2 regions of the Paenibacillus sp. FSL W8-0187 genome follow, and region 1 is predicted to be linked to the other one. Evidence: a T-box and tRNA genes for the amino acid it is inferred to sense, from the RefSeq annotation. Region 1 holds a T-box; the other holds one or more tRNA genes.
The links. A T-box is a leader RNA that pairs with one kind of tRNA and senses whether it is charged. The one in region 1 lies ahead of pheS (phenylalanine--tRNA ligase subunit alpha), so its partner is inferred to be a tRNA-Phe.

Region 1 (3,469 bases):
AGGAACTTCGGCGTTACCGGGGAGGATATACGGATTACCGCCGCGAAAAGGAACGGGAGCTGCGCGAACAAGAGACGCTTTACCGGAAGCAGGAGCTGGCCCGCAAAGCGCTGGAGGAATCGATCCGAAGATATGAGGAGTGGTTCCATAAAGCGCATAACGCGGCCGGGGACGTAAATGACGTCAAGATCACCGCCAGCTTTTACAAGGCCAAGGCCAAGAAGAACATCTCAAGATATCATGCCAAGGAAAAAGCGCTGGAACGGCTGGAAGCAGAGCGGGTGGATAAACCGCGAAGCGGTCCTAAGCTGAACATGGAGCTGGAAGGGGAAGCTTTCGGCGGCCGTACCCTTATCCAAGTGAAGGACATCTGTTTTGGTTACGAAGATCAACCGCTTTTTAATAAGCTCACCTTCTATCTGAACCGCGGCGACCGGTTGGCCGTAAGAGGCCCTAACGGGAGCGGGAAAACGACACTGCTCAAGCTGCTGCTGGGCGAAATCGAACCGCAGGAGGGCCGAATTACCCGAAATCCTTCCGTTAAGATCGGTTATTTCTCACAGGAACTTGAGGGGCTGGAACCCGAGACCACGCTGCTGGACAGTCTGCTCGTCATTCCGGGAATGACGGAGAGCCGTGCGCGTACCTTGCTGGGCTCGTTCCTCTTCAGGCGGGACGATGTGTTTAAGAAGATGGGGCAGCTGAGCATGGGGGAGAAGTGCAGAACGGCTTTTCTCAAGCTGTATTTCAGCGGGGCGCATCTGCTCGTGTTGGATGAACCCTCGAATTACCTGGATGTGGATACCCGCGAGGTGATTGAACAAGTGCTTGTGAGCTTTCCGGGTGCGATTGCGCTCGTATCCCATGACCGGTATCTGGTGCGCAAAATCGCGAACCGGCTGCTCACGCTGAAGCCTGGGGGAGCTCCGGTTTGGTTTGAGGGAAGTGTGGATGAGGAGGAGGAACAGGCCTCGCGGACCGGTGTGATCAGGGGGAATACGGAGAAGGACAATCGGCGAATGGAGCTCGAATATCGGATTCAGGAATTACTGGGCTTATCAGCCGAAGATTTTGAAGCCGGGGACGAGGCGAGCTGGCTTGCCGAGATCAGGGAGCTCCGGGCAGAGCTGACCAGGCTTCAGTCGGAATAAGATCAGGGATCACGATTAAAATCAGTGAGATGGGGTTAAAATGGGGAAATGAAACTTGCCATATCCCGAAAGGTTGCATATAATAAACCCTATATATTTGCATATGTAATAAATGCGTGGATGGAGAAAAGTAGCTAGTGCCTCTTTACAGGGAAGGGATGCCGTGGATTGAGAGTGTCCCTATAGAAACAGGCTAGTGAAGTTCGCTCCGGAGCAGTTCCTTGAACACGGCATGGTGCCGGTCAGTAGGGGATAACGGGTCCGATTCGTTACGTCGGTCAAGTGAGCATGGTGAGGCATACTCGGGCCTAAGGTTTTTTACCGCCTTGGTTAGGGTATGATGCATGTTAACAAGGGTGGTACCACGGTCTCTTCGTCCCTTTTTGGGAGGAGAGGCCTTTTTTGTTTTCAGTACGATGATGGAGTTTACAAAGGGGTGTGCGAATAGCTATGAAGGAAAAATTAGAAGCATTAAAGCAGGAAGCATTGGCGCAATTGCAGGATGTTACCGATCCGCAGCAGCTGAATGATTTGCGGGTGAAATACCTTGGCAAAAAAGGTGCCTTGACGGAAATCCTGCGCGGAATGGGAGCGCTGAGTGCAGAAGAGCGTCCCGTTATCGGCCAGGTGGCCAATGACGTTCGGGGCGCGATCGAGGAAGTCATCTCCGGCAAGCAGGAAGCGTTCCTGCAGCAGGAAACCGAAGAGCGCCTGCGTGCAGAGAAGGTGGACGTAACTCTTCCGGGCCGCAAGCTCAGCCAAGGCGCGGTCCATCCTTTGAGCAAGGTGATCCAGGATATCGAGGATATTTTCATCGGGATGGGTTATCAGGTAGCGGAAGGCCCTGAGGTGGAAACGGACTACTTCAACTTCGAAGCGCTGAATCTGCCGAAGAATCACCCGGCACGCGACATGCAGGATTCCTTCTATTTGACGGAAGATCTGCTAATGCGTACTCAGACATCCCCGGTGCAAGCCCGGACGATGCTGTCGATGAATGGGAAAGCGCCTGTCAAAATCATCTGCCCGGGCCGTGTATTCCGCCGGGACGACGATGATGCGACGCATTCGTTCCAGTTCCATCAAATCGAGGGCCTGGTCATCGGCGAGAACATTCGCATGAGTGATCTGAAAGGGACGCTGCTGCAATTCGTGCAGGAGATGTTCGGCGATGACACGCAGATCCGTCTGCGTCCAAGCTTCTTCCCGTTCACGGAGCCGAGCGCGGAAGTGGACGTATCCTGTGTAAGATGCGGCGGCAGTGGCTGCCGCGTATGCAAGCAAACAGGCTGGCTTGAGATTTTAGGCTGCGGCATGGTTCATCCGAAGGTGCTTGAAATGGGCGGTTATGACCCTGAGAAGTACAGCGGTTTTGCTTTCGGTATGGGGGTTGAGCGGATTGCGATGCTGAAATACGGCGTGGATGACATCCGTCACTTCTTCAACAACGATACAGCATTCTTGAATCAATTCACGCGGATCTAATTTTAACGATAAAGGGAAGTGAATAGACAATGAGAGTTTCAACCGATTGGTTGTCCGATTATATTTCGCTCCAAGGCGTAACCTCAGAGGATTTGGCAAGCCGTATTACTTCGGCTGGTATTGAAATCGATGTGATCGAGAAACGGAATCAAGGCATTAACAAAGTGGTCGTAGGCTACGTCAAGAGTAAAGAGAAGCATCCTGACGCAGACAAGCTGAATGTATGTATCGTGGATGCGGGTCAGGAGGAAGATCTCCAGATCGTGTGCGGAGCCAAAAATGTAGATGCTGGCCAGAAGGTGCCGGTGGCGCTTGTTGGCGCGAAGCTGCCTGGCGGTATGGATATCAAGAAGGCCAAGCTGCGCGGCGTGCTCTCCCAAGGCATGATCTGCTCGGCGAAGGAACTGGGCATGAATGACAAACTGCTGCCTAAAGAGCTGCAGGAAGGGATTCTGGTACTTCCGGCTGAGACGGAGATCGGTAAACCAATTGAAGATGTGCTGGGTCTGAACGATGAAATTTTGGAGCTGGATCTGACGCCGAACCGCTCTGACTGTCTCAGCATGCTGGGAGCAGCTTACGAAGTGAGCGCCATTCTGGGGCGCGAGCTGAGTCTTCCGAACCCGGAGAAGGAAATTCTGGAGGTTCAAGATGCAGCAGCCGATCATATCTCGGTTACGATCGGGGCTGACGAGCAGTGCAGCCATTACGCGGCACGTTATATTACCGGAGTTAAGATCGGTCCTTCTCCGCTGTGGATGCAGAATCGGTTGATGGCAGCGGGCGTGCGCCCGATCAGTAATATCGTGGATATTACGAACTATGTGATGCTG
Region 2 (3,469 bases), 440 kb from region 1:
GAATAGCCCGAGGGGGCCGCAGTGAAAAGGCCCAAGCGACTGTTTAGCAAAAACACAGGTCTGTGCGAAGCCGTAAGGCGAAGTATACGGGCTGACGCCTGCCCGGTGCTGGAAGGTTAAGGGGAGCGGTTAGGGAGTAATCCCGAAGCTGTGAACCGAAGCCCCAGTAAACGGCGGCCGTAACTATAACGGTCCTAAGGTAGCGAAATTCCTTGTCAGGTAAATTCTGACCCGCACGAATGGCGTAACGACTTGGGCGCTGTCTCAACGAGAGATCCGGTGAAATTTTAATACCTGTGAAGATGCAGGTTACCCGCGACAAGACGGAAAGACCCCATGGAGCTTTACTGCAGCTTGATATTGGATTTGGGTACGATCTGTACAGGATAGGTGGGAGCCTTTGAAGCATGAGCGCCAGCTTGTGTGGAGGCGACGTTGGGATACCACCCTGATCGTATCTAGGTTCTAACCTGGTACCGTAATCCGGTACGGGGACAGTGTCAGGCGGGCAGTTTGACTGGGGCGGTCGCCTCCTAAAGAGTAACGGAGGCGCCCCAAGGTTCCCTCAGAATGGTTGGAAATCATTCGAAGAGTGCAAAGGCATAAGGGAGCTTGACTGCGAGACCTACAAGTCGAGCAGGGACGAAAGTCGGGCTTAGTGATCCGGTGGTACCGCATGGAAGGGCCATCGCTCAACGGATAAAAGCTACCCTGGGGATAACAGGCTTATCTCCCCCAAGAGTCCACATCGACGGGGAGGTTTGGCACCTCGATGTCGGCTCATCGCATCCTGGGGCTGAAGTAGGTCCCAAGGGTTGGGCTGTTCGCCCATTAAAGCGGTACGCGAGCTGGGTTCAGAACGTCGTGAGACAGTTCGGTCCCTATCTGTCGTGGGCGTAGGAAATTTGAGAGGAGCTGTCCTTAGTACGAGAGGACCGGGATGGACGTACCGCTGGTGCACCAGTTGTTCCGCCAGGAGCATGGCTGGGTAGCTACGTACGGAAGGGATAAGCGCTGAAAGCATCTAAGCGTGAAGCCCCCCTCAAGATGAGATTTCCCAATTCGTAAGACCCCTTGAAGACCACGAGGTAGATAGGTTGGAGGTGGAAGTGCAGCAATGCATGGAGCTGACCAATACTAATCGGTCGAGGGCTTATCCAAAAACTATTTCAATGTGCTGCAAATTCGTTTCGTATCTAGTTTTCAGGTGATCAATCACTTGAATTAAATATTGTTCCCTGATAGCTCAGTTGGTAGAGCACTCGACTGTTAATCGAGTTGTCACAGGTTCGAGTCCTGTTCGGGGAGCCATTTATGGAGAGGTGTCCGAGTTGGCCGAAGGAGCACGATTGGAAATCGTGTAGGCGCCAAAAGCGTCTCGAGGGTTCGAATCCCTCTCTCTCCGCCACTATTATTTCAAGCAAGGCCCGTTGGTCAAGGGGTTAAGACACCTCCCTTTCACGGAGGTAACAGGGGTTCGAATCCCCTACGGGTCACCACTTTCTTTATTGCATCAGGGGATGAGAATCCCGTCGGTTCGTCGGAGCTTAACTTCGGTAGTATAGGCTTCGCAGTCTAGAACGAAGTGAGAGTATCCCCTACGGGTCACCACTTTCTTTTGAAAAACACTTGCTTCTTATATCAGATTTTGGTATGATTAAAGTCGCTTTGTTACGGAGGCTTAGCTCAGCTGGGAGAGCATCTGCCTTACAAGCAGAGGGTCGGGGGTTCGATCCCCTCAGCCTCCACCATGATTTATCCCCAAAAAGTGAAGCTCATGCTTCGCAAGTAATTCCGATTACTATTCGGGGACCCCATACAAGCAACCCTTTTAATGACGCGGGGTGGAGCAGTTCGGTAGCTCGTCGGGCTCATAACCCGAAGGTCGTAGGTTCAAATCCTGCCCCCGCAACCAATTTATATCGCGATAGCGATAATGCCTCATGGAACTGTGGTGTAGAGGCCTAACATGCCTGCCTGTCACGCAGGAGATCGCGGGTTCGAATCCCGTCAGTTCCGCCATTATTTATAACTTTGGGATGAGATGAGTATCCGATATTGGGTTCCGTCAAAGTTCGCGAAGAGCTTTAAGGCTCGGTAGCTCAGTCGGTAGAGCAGAGGACTGAAAATCCTCGTGTCGGCGGTTCGATTCCGTCCCGAGCCACCATGTACGTTTTATAACTTTATATGCCGGTGTAGCTCAATTGGTAGAGCAACTGACTTGTAATCAGTAGGTTGGGGGTTCAAGTCCTCTCGCCGGCACCATTCTGGAGGATTAGTGAAGTGGCTAAACACGGCAGACTGTAAATCTGCTCTCTTCGAGTTCGGTGGTTCGAATCCATCATCCTCCACCAGTTTTTAGGGGCATAGTTTAAAGGTAGAACAACGGTCTCCAAAACCGTTGGTGTGGGTTCAATTCCTGCTGCCCCTGCCATTGAATATTTATAATGAACTTGGCGATCGTGGCGAAGGGGTTAACGCACCGGATTGTGGTTCCGGCATTCGTGGGTTCGAGACCCATCGGTCGCCCATTATTTCATTATGATTATTCTCTAAAAAAACTATTACATTATGGCGATCGTGGCGAAGGGGTTAACGCACCGGATTGTGGTTCCGGCATTCGTGGGTTCGAGACCCATCGGTCGCCCCATAGTTTTTTTAAAAATGTTGGGGATTAGCCAAGCGGTAAGGCAACGGACTTTGACTCCGTCATGCATAGGTTCGAATCCTATATCCCCAGCCATTGATTTTTATGTTTGCGGACGTGGCTCAGCGGTAGAGCATCGCCTTGCCAAGGCGAGGGTCGCGGGTTCGATTCCCGTCGTCCGCTCCATTTTTATTTCTGGCGCCATAGCCAAGTGGTAAGGCACAGCTCTGCAAAAGCTTTATCCCCAGTTCGAATCTGGGTGGCGCCTCCATAACAAAACTATGTGCCCTTAGCTCAGCTGGATAGAGCGTTTGACTACGAATCAAAAGGTCAGGAGTTCGAATCTCTTAGGGCACGCCATAAAGTAAGCCGGTGTGGCGGAATTGGCAGACGCGCGCGACTCAAAATCGTGAGGGAAACCGTGGGGGTTCGAGTCCCTTCACCGGCATCATCCAAAAGGAATGTAGACTATAAACGTCTGCATTCCTTTTTTCGTTGCATTTACATCGATATTCGTTTCTCGGTAGCAGCTAAGCTGAAGATCCGTTACTCTTCATGATAAAAGGCTAATCTTGATGAGCTTAAGTGTTATGTCACTTCATTTTATAACTCGCAAGCAATACACCTTAATCCTATGCAAACTTCTGAGATGCAACCTCCTTAGATCAATCCCACTTCCTTTACTATGGTATCCTTCTTCATGATTTTCATATTCGGCCCCATGCTTCATCCTACCGCTACCTTAACCTACCGTTCCACGGGCTTTACTACTATCACCTTAGAGCTGAAGCTATACTCATCAAACTAAACTAACATTAGAAA

Region 2: it has a tRNA-Phe gene. The T-box ahead of pheS (phenylalanine--tRNA ligase subunit alpha) is inferred to sense a tRNA for this amino acid. The anticodon was not compared.

Annotation. Positions count from the first base shown of each region.
Region 1 is NZ_CP150206.1:5,909,440-5,912,908, reverse strand. Features, by position in the region: gene abc-f (ABC-F type ribosomal protection protein) at 1-1,151, shown strand, start outside; T-box leader at 1,260-1,535, shown strand; gene pheS (phenylalanine--tRNA ligase subunit alpha) at 1,602-2,636, shown strand; gene pheT (phenylalanine--tRNA ligase subunit beta) at 2,666-3,469, shown strand, end outside.
Region 2 is NZ_CP150206.1:6,344,926-6,348,394, reverse strand. Features, by position in the region: rRNA gene MKY48_RS28940 (23S ribosomal RNA) at 1-1,161, shown strand, start outside; tRNA gene MKY48_RS28935 (tRNA-Asn) at 1,236-1,311, shown strand; tRNA gene MKY48_RS28930 (tRNA-Ser) at 1,317-1,408, shown strand; tRNA gene MKY48_RS28925 (tRNA-Glu) at 1,425-1,499, shown strand; tRNA gene MKY48_RS28920 (tRNA-Val) at 1,676-1,751, shown strand; tRNA gene MKY48_RS28915 (tRNA-Met) at 1,839-1,915, shown strand; tRNA gene MKY48_RS28910 (tRNA-Asp) at 1,946-2,022, shown strand; tRNA gene MKY48_RS28905 (tRNA-Phe) at 2,092-2,167, shown strand; tRNA gene MKY48_RS28900 (tRNA-Thr) at 2,190-2,265, shown strand; tRNA gene MKY48_RS28895 (tRNA-Tyr) at 2,270-2,354, shown strand; tRNA gene MKY48_RS28890 (tRNA-Trp) at 2,361-2,434, shown strand; tRNA gene MKY48_RS28885 (tRNA-His) at 2,457-2,529, shown strand; tRNA gene MKY48_RS28880 (tRNA-His) at 2,575-2,650, shown strand; tRNA gene MKY48_RS28875 (tRNA-Gln) at 2,669-2,743, shown strand; tRNA gene MKY48_RS28870 (tRNA-Gly) at 2,759-2,833, shown strand; tRNA gene MKY48_RS28865 (tRNA-Cys) at 2,845-2,918, shown strand; tRNA gene MKY48_RS28860 (tRNA-Arg) at 2,931-3,007, shown strand; tRNA gene MKY48_RS28855 (tRNA-Leu) at 3,016-3,095, shown strand.